DNA from 3 places in the Streptomyces sp. NBC_00704 genome. Region 2 is predicted to be linked to each of the others. Evidence: riboswitches for the same ligand, from Rfam matches in the RefSeq annotation. Region 2 holds a riboswitch; each other region holds the start of a gene.
The links. Region 2 has a riboswitch for cyclic di-AMP ahead of OG802_RS20830 (transglycosylase SLT domain-containing protein). Riboswitches for the same ligand answer to the same signal wherever they lie in the genome.

Region 1: linked by a shared signal. The riboswitch ahead of OG802_RS26770 (M23 family metallopeptidase) and the one ahead of OG802_RS20830 (transglycosylase SLT domain-containing protein) in region 2 are both predicted to bind cyclic di-AMP.
Region 3: linked by a shared signal. The riboswitch ahead of OG802_RS29950 (M23 family metallopeptidase) and the one ahead of OG802_RS20830 (transglycosylase SLT domain-containing protein) in region 2 are both predicted to bind cyclic di-AMP.

Annotation. Positions count from the first base shown of each region.
Region 1 is NZ_CP109000.1:6,152,881-6,157,063, reverse strand. It holds gene OG802_RS26785 (bifunctional acetate--CoA ligase family protein/GNAT family N-acetyltransferase) at 1-436, opposite strand, end outside; gene OG802_RS26780 (HPr family phosphocarrier protein) at 613-894, shown strand; gene OG802_RS26775 (GntR family transcriptional regulator) at 1,038-1,733, opposite strand; gene OG802_RS26770 (M23 family metallopeptidase) at 1,922-2,665, opposite strand; cyclic di-AMP (ydaO/yuaA leader) riboswitch at 2,680-2,846, opposite strand; gene OG802_RS26765 (M16 family metallopeptidase) at 3,065-4,183, opposite strand, start outside.
Region 2 is NZ_CP109000.1:4,757,868-4,762,050, forward strand. It holds gene fahA (fumarylacetoacetase) at 1-441, opposite strand, end outside; gene OG802_RS20825 (HAD family hydrolase) at 817-1,641, shown strand; gene OG802_RS20830 (transglycosylase SLT domain-containing protein) at 1,787-2,266, opposite strand; cyclic di-AMP (ydaO/yuaA leader) riboswitch at 2,270-2,486, opposite strand; gene OG802_RS20835 (polyprenyl synthetase family protein) at 3,527-4,183, shown strand, end outside.
Region 3 is NZ_CP109000.1:6,899,911-6,904,093, reverse strand. It holds gene OG802_RS29955 (SGNH/GDSL hydrolase family protein) at 108-893, opposite strand; gene OG802_RS29950 (M23 family metallopeptidase) at 1,179-2,144, opposite strand; cyclic di-AMP (ydaO/yuaA leader) riboswitch at 2,149-2,326, opposite strand; gene OG802_RS29945 (alpha-galactosidase) at 2,611-4,183, opposite strand, start outside.

The sequences.
Region 1 (4,183 bases), 1.4 Mb from region 2:
GGCGGATGGCGCGCTCGCGCGCGACGGCGGCGATGTGTTCGAGGAGCGCCGAGGCGACGCCGCGGCCCTGGTGGGCGTCCTGCACGAGGAAGGCGACCTCGGCCTCGTCGGCGGGCGAGGTGGCGGCCATGCCGTCCGGCCCGATGCGGTCGTAGCGCACGGTGGCGATGAACTCGCCGCCCACGGTGGCCGCGAGCCCCACCCGGTCCACGAAGTCGTGGTGCGTGAAGCGGTGGACGTCCTTGGCGGACAGCCGCGGGTAGGGCGCGAAGAAGCGGTAGTACTTCGACTCGTCCGACACCTGCTCGTAGAAGCTGACCAGGCGCTCGGCGTCGTCGGCGGTGATGGGGCGGATGCGTGCGGTGCCGCCGTCGCGCAGCACCACGTCGGCCTCCCAGTGGGCGGGGTACTCGGGCCGGTCCGACGCGCTCTGCATGGGCCCCAGAGTACGGCTCGCGTACGACAACGGCGCGAGGCAGTCTGTGGGGGCGGGCGGCGGATCGAGGCCGCGATCCGGCGACCGCCGCGGGTGAGGCCGAGCCTGGCTCTCCCTCACACGCGCCACGTATGGAACACTGGTCTAGACAACCTGAACCTGAAGGGCAGCATCACATGGCTGAGCGCCGCGTCAACGTCGGCTGGGCCGAGGGCCTCCACGCCCGCCCCGCTTCCATCTTCGTCCGGGCCGCCACGGCCGCAGGCATCCCCGTGACGATCGCCAAGGCCGACGGCAACCCCGTCAACGCGGCCTCCATGCTGGCCGTCCTCGGCCTGGGCGCCCAGGGCGGCGAGGAGATCGTCCTCGCCTCCGACGCCGAGGGCGCGGACGCCGCCCTCGACCGGCTGGCCAAGCTGGTCGCCGAGGGCCTCGAGGAACTCCCCGAGACCGTCTGAGCACGTCGCCTTTTCGGCGAAGGGCCCGTCCGAAATCATCGGGCGGGCCCTTCGCATTTCCCGTTCACGGACGACAATTCCGTTCACGGGCAGGGAAGAACAACCCCCGAGAATTATCCCCCTCTTTGTATACGGCCTCCGCGTTAATTCCGAATTCCCGACGTGTTTACGGGATGTTGCGAGGTCCTCACACGGTCGGCGCGCCCCGGGCCGCCGGGAAAGCGCAGTCGGTGCGCCGGCGTCGACCGCTCGGTGTGCAGCGCCGTGATCGCCCGCGCGCGCTCCCCGTCCCCGCGCGTCACCGCGTCCACGATCGCGCCGTGCTCCGCCCAGGACTCCACCGGATCGGCCGGGGCGTCCACCGTGTACATCCAGGCGATCTTGTGGCGCAGCTGGGTGAGCATCGACGTCAGGGCGGGGCTGCCGCAGGACTGGGCGAGCGTCTCGTGGAACCAGCCGCCCAAGGAGCGCAGGTCGTCGCTGCTGCCCCTCCTGGCCCGCTCCTGGCCCAGCCGGACGAGTCCGCGCAGCACCTTCAGATGGGCCTCGGTGCGCCGTTCCGCGGCCCGGCAGGCGCCGAGCGGCTCCAGCAGCATGCGCATCTCCAGCAGGTCTCCGGCCTCCTGCTCGGTCGGCTCCGCGACGCACGCGCCCGCGTGCCGCCGCGTGACCACGAAGCCCTCGGCCTCCAGCGTGCGCAGCGCCTCGCGGACGGGGACGCGGGAGACCCCGTAGCGGCGGGCGAGGAGTTCCTCGGTGAGGCGGCTGCCGCGCTCGTAGACGCCCGCGACGATGTCGTCCCGGACGGCCGTGCACACCGAGTGCGCCGGAATACGCATGACGGACCTCCGCCTTAATCCCCGTGAAACGCCGACGAGCGGCGCGCTTTCATCGACTCTATTGCAGCGGACGGGAATTTCCGACGGCGGGCCGTAATCCATGAATATTTTTTGGACGGAGCGCCCCGGGAAACGGCAAAGCCCCGGCCGAAGGGCCGGGGCTCGACGATCTGCCGTCGTGCGTCGTGTCAGACGTTCACGCCGTGGTTGCGGAGATAGGCGACCGGGTCCATGTCGGAGCCGTACTCCGGGGTGGTGCGGGCCTCGAAGTGCAGATGCGGGCCGGTGACGTTGCCGGTGTCGCCGGAGAAACCGATGCGCTGCCCCGGGGTGACCTGCTGCCCCACCGACACCTCGATGGACGACAGGTGACCGTACTGGGTGTACGTCCCGTCGTGCATCCGGATGACGACCTGGTTGCCGTAGGCCCCGCCCCAGCCGGCCTCGACCACGGTGCCGGAGCCGACCGCGTGCACGGTCGTGCCGTTGGCGGCGTGGAAGTCGATGCCCGTGTGGCTGCCGGAGGACCACAGCGAGCTGCTGGCCTGGTAGCCGGTGGAGACGTAGGAGCCGGCGATCGGCATCACGAAGGTGTTCAGGCGCTTGCGCTCGGCCTCGCGGGCGGCACGCACGCGTGCCTCGCGCTCCTCCACGGCCTTCTTGGCGGCGGCCTGCCGGGCGGCCTCCTCGAAGGCGGCCCGCTTCTGGACGGCGACCTGGTCGTCGATCTGCTCGACGACGGACTCGCCGGCGGTGACGACGGGGATCAGCCCGGTCTGCTCGGGGGTGGGCTCGGCGGCGAAGGCCGGGGCCGAGGCGACGGTGGCCATCACACCGGTGGTGGTGAGCGCCGCGACGCCCGCCGCGCGGACGGTGGTGCGCTGCATCCGGCTGGGCCGACGATGCTTCCCGGTGGCGCAGGTGAACGCCATGAAGTCAGCGGTGTCCTTTCCTTCCCTCTCGCCTACCGGGTTAGCTGACGGGTTCGGAGCAGGAAGGTCTCCTACGGACCCCCTCGCGTTCGCGCGGGCGTCCGATTCACCCCAGGGACTTCACAAGTGGGTCCCCGGCTCCCCTGGCTCGCGCCATGCGGGGACTCGGCGATGGCTGTCCGGTGCCACGGATGCGGCGCGGTGCCTGACGAACAGCCCGGATGACGCTAAGCGGCGCGGGTTTCAATCCTCAAACGAATCACGGGTTTTGTAGCGCATCCCACAGCACAGACCGGCGACTCCACCCCAATTCGGGCACATGAGGGTCTCAATTCCCTCACGCGAGGGCCCCGGTGACGCTCACGTCGACCGGGGCCCCACGCGCGTGCCGTCACCGCGCTACTCCGCGGAGACGACCTTCACCTCACCGATGCCGAGGGCCTCGACCGGCTCCCGGATCTGCGCCGCGTCGCCCACCAGGACCGTCACCAGCCGGTCCACCGGGAAGGCGTTGACGGCCGCCGCGGTGGCCTCGACCGTGCCCGTCGCGGCGAGCTGCCGGTACAGCGTCGCCTGGAAGTCGTCGGGCAGGTGCTGCTCCACCTGGTCGGCGAGCGTGCCCGCCACGGCCGCGGCGGTCTCGAACTTCAGCGGCGCCACCCCGACCAGGTTCTGCACGGCGACGTCCCGCTCCGCGTCGGTCAGGCCCTCGGCGGCCAGGGTGCGCAGCACCTTCCACAGGTCGTCCAGCGCGGGACCGGTGTTGGGGGTGTCCACGGAGCCGCTGATGGCGAGCATCGCGGCGCCCGAGCCGTCCGGCGCGGAGCGCAGGACCTGCCCGAAGGCGCGGACCCCGTACGTGTAGCCCTTCTCCTCGCGCAGGACGCGGTCCAGGCGGGAGGTCAGCGTGCCGCCGAGGCAGTACGTGCCGAGCACCTGGGCGGGCCACACGCGGTCGTGCCGGTCCGCGCCGATCCGGCCGATCAGCAGCTGCGTCTGGACGGCGCCGGGGCGGTCCACGATGACGACCCTGCCCCTGTCGTCGGCGGTCACCGGCGGCACCGGCCGCGGCTCGGCCGTAGAGCCCGTCCAGGCGCCCAGGGTGTCGCCCAGGAGCTCCGCCAGGCCGACGCCGGTCAGATCGCCCACGATCACGGCGGTGGCCGTCGCCGGGCGGACGTGCCGGTCGTAGAAGGCGCGCACGGCGGCGGAGTCGATCTTCTCGACCGTCTCCGCGCTGCCCTGGCGCGGGCGCGACATGCGCGCGGTGGCCGGGAACAGCTCCTTGGAGAGCTCCTTGGCGGCGCGCCGGGCGGGGTTGGCCAGCTCGTGCGGGATCTCGTCCAGGCGGTTGCGGACGAGACGCTCCACCTCGCTGTCGGCGAACGCGGGGGCGCGCAGCGCGTCGGCGAGCAGGCCCAGGCCCTTGGCCAGCCGCGAGGCCGGCACCTCGAGGCTGAGGCGGACGCCGGGATGGTCGGCGTGCGCGTCCAGAGTGGCTCCGCAGCGCTCCAGTTC
Region 2 (4,183 bases):
CAGGTGCTTCCAGTTGGGCAGCAGCGTGTCGGCGGTGTCCGGGCGGAAGATCGCGCCGACGTTACGGGCGTGGTGCTCGGAGGAGTAGAAGTCGACGTAGTCGGCGACCTGGAAGGGGAGGTGCAGTGTCACGGCGGACAGGGGCCGGAAGAGCGGTTCGACGGTGGCTCGGTGCGCCGGGCTCGTCACCCACTCCGTCAGCTCGCGACGCACCTGCGTCCAGACCGGACGGCCCGCCGCCATCAGCGGGTTGAGGGTCGGCGCCGCGAGCAGCGCGGCGTGGGACGAGCCGAGCGCGCGGGCCGCCGCACCCGCGTCGAGGACGTGGTCGCCGAGGCGGACGCCGACGGTCCGCTCGGTGGAGCCCGGCAGCGAGAAGACGCCGTACGGCAGGTTGTGCGGACCGAAGGGATCGCCCTCGGCAAGGTCGAAGGGGGGCATCGGGTACTGCCTCTCTTTCGTGTTCGTGCGCTCTGTGGTGCTCGCCAGGTGAGCCCGCCGATTCCGCGCGGATGCCGCGGGTGCGCCGAGCCGGGCCACACGTTACGGCCGACCTCGGGGAAGCGGCACGGGGGCGGGCCCGTCGAGGCGGCCCGGACGGACGCGCCGGCGGTGGCGGGGGAGGTGGGGGAGGCGCTGCGGGCGCGGCGGACCACGCGACGCCCCGGCCGGGCGGGTGCCGGAAGGCGCTTCTTCGAGCCGGTCGTCAACCACCGACGGTCAGTCGCCGAAGGGGAGTTGGCAGAACCGGACCGGACCCGGTCGCTGTTCGGTTCCCGTCGAACCAGGGCGGTGCGGGGTCCGTATTCTCTGATCATGGCCGCACCCACCGCATATGCCGCGCGCACCGCGTACTCCCTCATCGCCACCGACCTGGACGGAACGCTGCTCCGCGGCGACGACACCTTCTCCGACCGGTCCCTCGACGCGCTCGCGCGGGTGGCGGCCGCCGGTGCACGCCACCTGGTGGTGACGGGACGTCCCGCGCCCCGCGTGCGGCCGCTGCTCGACCGTCTGCACAGCAGGGGGCTCGCGGTGTGCGGACAGGGCGCGCAGCTGTACGACGCCGGCGCGGACCGTCTGCTGTGGTCGGTCACCCTGGACCGGGAGCTGGCCGAGACGGCGCTCGGCAAGATCGAGGCGGAGGTCGGGCAGCTGTACGCGGCCGTCGACCAGGACGGCGTCGACGGGCTGACGCTCATCGAGCCGGGCTACCGGATGCCGCACCCCACGCTGCCCGCTCTGCGCGTCGCCCGCCGCGACGACCTGTGGTGCGAGCCGATCAGCAAGGTGCTGCTGCGCCACCCGTTCCTGTCCGACGACGAGTTGGCGGCGACGGCCCGCTCGGTGGTCGGCTCGCTCGCCACGGTCACCATGTCGGGGCCGGGCACGGTGGAACTCCAGCCCTGCGGGGTCACCAAGGCGACCGGGCTGGCGCTGGCCGCCGAACACCTGGGGCTGCGGCCCGAGGACACCGTCGCCTTCGGGGACATGCCCAACGACATCCCGATGTTCGACTGGGCGGCGCGCGGTGTCGCGATGGCCAACGCGCACCCGGAACTCAAGGCGATGGCCGACGAGGTCACGACGTCGAACGAGGACGACGGCGTGGCCGTCGTCCTCGAAAGACTGTTTCCCTGAGCCGGGCCCCGCGCGCTCGGCACGGGCGGTGCGCCCGGCGCTCGATGCGTTGTTCACGCGCCGGACGTCAGGTGTCAGGCGTCATGTGTCACGCGCGAACGCGCCGGGGGCCGAGTGCCGGGAGCCGAGTGCCGGGGGCCGGCTGTCAGTACGCGCTGAAGACGTTGTCGATGGAGCCGTAGCGGGCGGCCGCGTAGTTGCAGGCGGCGGTGATGTTCGCGACCGGGTCGTAGGAGTCCCAGGACGTGCCGTCGACGTGGTAGGCGCGGAAGGTCGGGTCGATGACCTGGAGCAGTCCCTTGGAGGGAATGCCCGCGGCCGCGTTGGAGTCCCACAGGTTGATGGCGTAGGGGTTGCCGGACGACTCGCGGATGACGTTGCGGTAGATGCCGTTGTACGTCCCCGGGATGCCGTGCTGCGACATGACGTGCAGCGAGGCGCGGATCCACCCGTCGAGGTTGTTGGAGTACCCCAGGCTGGTGGCGGTCGCGACGGTCGGGGTCGCGGCGGAGGCGGTGGTGGCGCCGATCAGCGGGAGTGCCAGCACGGCGACTCCGGTGCCGGCGACGGCGAGCTTGCGGGCGAGGCGGGCGGTGCGGGTGCGGCGGTGAGCAGCAGCGGGCATGACGGTTTTCCTCTCCAGCGCCTGCGAGGTGAGCTGTCGGGTTCGGGCGGGGAGCTGCCCGGTCGCGTCCTGACGGTCGCGACTTCACCCCGAGCCACGACGGGCTGCCCGAAACGTCCGGAAAACATCCGGGACGTCAGGAACATCCGTTGCGGCGACTTACCTGGTTCCCCCGCTCCTGCCGTGCGTTCTCGATGGGTGTCATGGGCGGCGGCAGGATTAGGCGTCCGCCCGACAGGCCGGGAACGTATGCGAGAGCACATGTCCGGAACAAGTACCGGATTCACAGATCACCCCTATTGACCTTGGTCTGTGGTCTATGGGGTGCTTGATCCTTTGTGGGTGCAAAGGGTCAACTTGCTTGAGGCGTGCGGAGAATCGGTGAAGGACGGGCGAGGGGTGACCGGTCTCGGGGAGTGAGCCAACTCACCTGGGTCCACAAGGGCGGCGAAACGGGCATTAGCCCCAACTCGTCGTCAAACGAATGTCGATGAGTTGTCGTCCGCCATGTCGCGCCACGTCGCGCCGCGCCGTCCCTCGGGGGGAGCCGCTCCGCCCTTCCTCGGAAGGGCGCTCCGCCCTTTCGGGGAGGCGGCACCGTCCCGCCGGGGGCGGGGAGTGGGCGACGGTCACGGAGGGGGGCGCGTGACAGTCGTCACGCCGGGCGGGGTGGGGTGGGGTGGATCGGTGCGGGTCGGGTCCGGCGGGAGGTGCGGGAGTGTGGGTCCGCGTGAGGAGCGTGAGCCCGCACTGGGGCCTGCGCGCGCGTGCGGGACCGTGCTCCTGCGTGAGCGTCCGGCGGGGCGGGTGTGTGCGGGTTCGTCGTCCGGCGGGTGCGGGTCCGACGTCCGCGGGTGGGGATCTGCGACCCGGCCTGTGCGGGTCCGGCGTCCGGTGTGTGCGGATCTGCGGCCCGGAGTGTTCGGGTGTGTGGTCCGGCGTGTGCGGGTCTGTGGTCGGGCTTGTGCGGGTCTGTGGCCGGGGGTGGCCGCGTGCGGCCGCATGATTCGCGGCGCCGGGGCAATCCGATGGGTGTTCCGGCGGGTGTCCGACCGTACGAGCTGATCAGGAACTCGGCGGGTGGAATCCGGTGCCGCCCCGCCCGACGGAGACGGTTCCCGGGCGAGCCCATTCGAGCCCGGGGGACGTGGGGGCTATCGGTGATCGAAACGTGACCGGATACGCTGACTTGAGTGGTGGCAGCGACCTATCGACAAACCGCGTAATCGCCAGTGGACACCAGCAGACAGGAGACCCCTCGTGACCGTCGTCGGGCCGTTCGGGCTGAGCGTGCGGGACCAGGCTCTGGAAGCCGATGTCCAGGCCGGATTGGCGGCTGTCGAGGAAGGCTTGCTCGAGGCCACCAAGAGTGAGGTCCCCTTCATCACGGAGGCGGCACAGCACCTCGTGCGGGCGGGCGGGAAGCGGTTCCGGCCGCTGCTCGTGGTGCTCGCGTCGCAGTTCGGGGACAAGCACGCGCCGGGTGTCGTGCCGTCGGCCGTGGTGGTGGAGCTGACCCACCTGGCCACCCTGTACCACGACGACGTGATGGACGAGGCCGCCGTGCGGCGCGGGGTGCCCAGCGCCAACGCCCGCTGGGGGAACTCCGTCGCCGTCCTCACGGGCGACTTCCTCTTCGCCCGCGCCTCCCACATCCTGGCCGACCTCGGCCCGGAGGCGGTGCGGGTGCAGGCGGAGGCGTTCGAGCGGCTGGTCACCGGCCAGATCCTGGAGACGGCCGGTCCGACGGACGGCCGGGATCCGGTCGATCACTACCTCGACGTCCTCGGCGGCAAGACGGGCTCGCTGGTGGCGGTGGCCTGCCGGTTCGGGGCGATGATGTCGGGCGCCGACGAGACGGTCGTCGACGTCCTGACGCAGTACGGCGAGCGGCTGGGCGTCGCGTTCCAGCTCGCG
Region 3 (4,183 bases), 2.1 Mb from region 2:
CGGCCCGCCGCACCCGCTCGGACCACACCGGTTCGGGCCCACCCGCTCGGGCCGCACCGGCTCGGCGCGTGCCCGCCGGGTGGGGCCGGCCCCTCCGCCCGCGCCCGTCAGGCGACGGCGGAGATCCGCATCCTGATGTCGTCCGGCTTCAGCGCGCCCTTGGCGACCACGTGGTCGCCGGAGGACTCCCCGCGCAGCCGGCGGCCGATCCACGGCACGAGGTACTCGCGCGCCCAGTGGACGTCGTCGCGCCGCACCTCGAGGGTGCCGCGCGGCGGGAGCACCGGCCAGGGCTGCTCCGGGTCGGCCGGCACCTCCAGGCCCAGGACCTGGCCGGCGCGCAGCGCCACGCGCGTGTGCCCCTCCGGGGAGAGGTGCAGCCGGTCGCCGTCCCAGGCCCTGCGGTCCTGCACGGACTTCAGGGACCACAGGTCGAGCACCGGACAGCCGTAGCGGTCGGCGACGGCGCGCACATGTCCGTTGTACGTGGCGATCTTGCCGCGCAGGTGCTTGAGCACGGGGACGCCACGGGTGTCGAAGCCGGTGGTCACCATGACGGTGCCGGCGACGGCGCTCAGGGCCGAGATCGCGCGCTCGAAGCGCTCGGCGACCTCGTCCGGGTCGGTGCCGGGACGGAGGATGTCGTTGCCGCCCGCGCAGAAGGAGACCAGGTCCGGGGCGAGTTCCACGGCCCTGGGGAGCTGGTCCTCCATGATCTGGTCGAGCAGCTTCCCGCGGACCGCGAGGTTGGTGTAGTCGAAGTCGCCCTCGGGCCGCCGGTCCGCGAGGAGGACCGCGAACCGGTCCGCCCAGCCGACGAAGGCCCCGTCCGGGCCCGGGTCGCCTACGCCCTCGGTGAAGCTGTCCCCCACCGCCACGTACGACCCGATCACTGATCTGTTGTCACTCTTCGAATCGTCTGCCACAGCAGTTCATGATTCACCTTCGAATGTGACTTACGCGACCGTAGGCAGGGGTTGACGGTCGGTGAGATAAGCCACTCCTAAAGAGTTTGCCAATCAGGGAATAAGCGATCACGCCGGGACGTCGTTGGTCCGCAGACGGCTCCGTGCGGTGCGGGACCGGTGGCGTGCGGACAGCCCGAAGGCCGGGCCCCGGATCCTTCGATCGGTGGGGGCCCGGCCTTCGGCTGCGTGTCAGGCGGGGTGGCCGGGGGGTCAGCCGACGGAGACGCCGTGCGCGCGCAGGTAGGCGATCGGGTCCACGTCGGAGCCGTAGTCCGGCGTGGTGCGGATCTCGAAGTGCAGGTGCGGACCGGTGACGTTGCCGGTCGCCCCGGAGAGGCCGACCTGCTGGCCCGCGGTCACGGTCTGGCCGGCCGAGACCGAGAGCTGGGAGAGGTGGGCGTACTGGGCGTAGTAGCCGTCGGCGAGCCTGATGACGACCTGGTTGCCGTACGCGCCGCCCCAGCCCGCGGACACGACGGTGCCCGCGCCCACGGCCTTCAGGGTGGTGCCGGTGGGGACGACGAAGTCCGCACCCGTGTGGTAGCCGCTGGACCACATGCTGCCCGACTGGTGGTACGGGGTGCCGATGGCGGCCCCGGACACCGGCAGGACGTAACCGCCGGCGCTGCTCTCGGCGGCCTGGGTCGTCTTCGGGGAGGAGGCCGACGTCTTCGACGCGGAGGACTGCGAAGCCTTCGACGAACCCGACGCGGACGGCGACTTGGGGGACGCGGACCGGGAGGACGACGAGCCGGACGGCTGGTGGGCGCCGGAGGCGGCCTTCTTGCCGATCGACAGCCGGAGGCCGGGGTGGATCAGCGACGGGTCGTCGCCGACGACCGCGCGGTTGTCGCGGTAGAGCCGCTGCCAGCCGCCGCTGACGTTCTGCTCGTCCGCGATCTTCGAGAGGTAGTCGCCGGACCGCACGGTGTACGTCTTCGCGGTGGCGGTCTTGCGGGTCGTCCCGGCGGCCTGGACGGCCTGGACGGCCTTTTCCGGGGCCGTCTGCGTGACGGACTGCGCGGACGTCTGGGCGACCGACCCGGGGGTGGCCGCGTGAGCGCCGGAGGCGCCCATCAGCGGCAGGGCGAGTGCGGCTCCGCCCGTTCCGGCGACGGCTATGGAGCGGGTGAGACGCTGGGCCTTGGGACGGCGGTGCTTACCCTTCGCGGGCATGACGAATTCCTCTCCGGCGCCTGCGAGGTGAGCTGTCGGGTGCGGGCTGGAGATGCCCGGCCGCGCCGAGGCGCGACTTGACCCCTAGCCTGTTCCGGGAACCGGAACAGGCGGTTGTGCCTGTGGGTCCCCCGCTCCTGCCATGCACGGGTGAGTGTGCGGGATCCGGGCGGTGGCAGGATTCGGCGTCCGTCCGGATTGGGGTGGAACGTAAGCGACCCGGACGCACGGAGACAAGCGAAGGTTGCACCGTTCACGCGTTTCTCTTGATCCCCGCCGGGGATCCCCCGTCACCCTGCGTGAAACACGTGCCTCTCCCACCCTCAAGGCACAGGAGAACCACGCGAATTACGTGAACATGACGCGCGACGTACGGTCACGGATATGACGCTGCTCACGTGACGGTTCTCCAGTCCCCCCTATTTCCCGGCGAGTTGGAACGAAGGCTTCAATTCGGACAGAAAGCTCAGATGCGACGCAGTCGGATAACCGTCGCATCGAGGTCACCGCGCAGGCCGACCCGGAGTCCGTGGTGCAGCAGCACCGCACCCCGGTGCACTTCGCCCGTTTCGCGGCATTCGTACGACGCCGTCGGGTCGAGTCCGCGCAGCCGCAGGGCGGGAACGGGCTCGCCGTACCGCTGGGCCTGAAGCCAGGCGAGGACGACGCTCTCGTCGCCGCGCACGTACTGCACGGCGCTCAGCCCGCCCGCCGGAGGGCGCAGCCGGTAGAGGTCGCCCTGCTGCACGAGCGGCCGGATGTCCTTGTAGAGGTCCACCCAGCGACGCGCCTCGGCGAGTTCGTCCTCGCTCCACTCGGAGAGGTCGCCGCCGACGCCGAGGACCCCCGCCATGGCGCTGACGAACCGGAAGCGCAGCGAACTCACCCGGCCGTTGAGCTGGGCGTTGGGGCTGTCGGTGACCCATGCGGCCATGACGCGCGCGGGATGGATCTGACTGAAGCCGTGCTGGATGTCGAGCCGGTCGAGCGGGTCGGTGTTGTCGGAGGTCCACACCTGGTCGGTGCGGCTCATGATGCCGAGGTCGACGCGCCCGCCGCCGCCCGAACAGGACTCGAAGGCGACGCCGGGGTGGGCCTCCCGCAGCCGGTCCAGCAGGCGGTACAGGGCCCGCACGTGGTCGACCCACAGGCGCTGCGGGTAGGCGTCGTCCGGCCAGCCGGCGTCGGTGAAGCAGCGGTTGAAGTCCCACTTGACGTAGTCGATCGGGGCGCTGGAGAGCAGCCCGTGGAGCTGCTCCCAGAGGTACTCCTGGACGTCCTCGCGCGCGAGGTTCAGCATGAGCTGATTGCGGAACTCCGTCCGCTTTCGTCCCGGTTGGAACTGCACCCAGTCGGGGTGCGCCCGGTAGAGGTCGCTGTCCGGGTTGACCATCTCGGGCTCGACCCAGATGCCGAACCGCATGCCCAGGTCGTGCACCTGGTCCGCGAGGGGCTTGAGCCCGTGAGGGAAGCGGTCGGGGTTGGCGTGCCAGTCGCCCAGTCCGGCGTGGTCGCCGGTGCGCGCCCCGAACCAGCCGTCGTCGACGACGAAGAGCTCGACGCCGATCGCCGCGGCCCGCCGCGCGAGGGCCGCCTGCTGCTCCTCGGAGATGTCGAAGTAGGTCGCCTCCCAGGAGTTGAACAGCACCGGCCGGTCCTGCTCGGCGTCCGGGACGACGTGCGCGCGCTGGTAGGCGTGCCAGGCGCGGCTCGCCCCGCCGAAGCCGGCGTCGCTCCACAGGCCCGCGAAGACGGGCGTGGTGAAGGCCTCACCCGCGGCCAGGCGCAGCAGGCCCGAGTCGTCGTATCCGGCCCCGCCGGTGATCTGCACGCGCGCGTCGGGGAGTTGGGCGACGGCGATCCGCCAGGAGCCGGACCAGGCCAGCGCGCAGCCGTAGACCTCGCCGCGCTCCTCGGTGGCGTCGGTGTCGAGGGCGACCCAGGGCAGGTGCTGGTGTCCGGTGTGGCCGCGGCGGCTGCCGATGACCTTCTCGCCGTAGGTGAGCGGGGACCGCGTCAGCCGCGACTCGGCGGCCCAG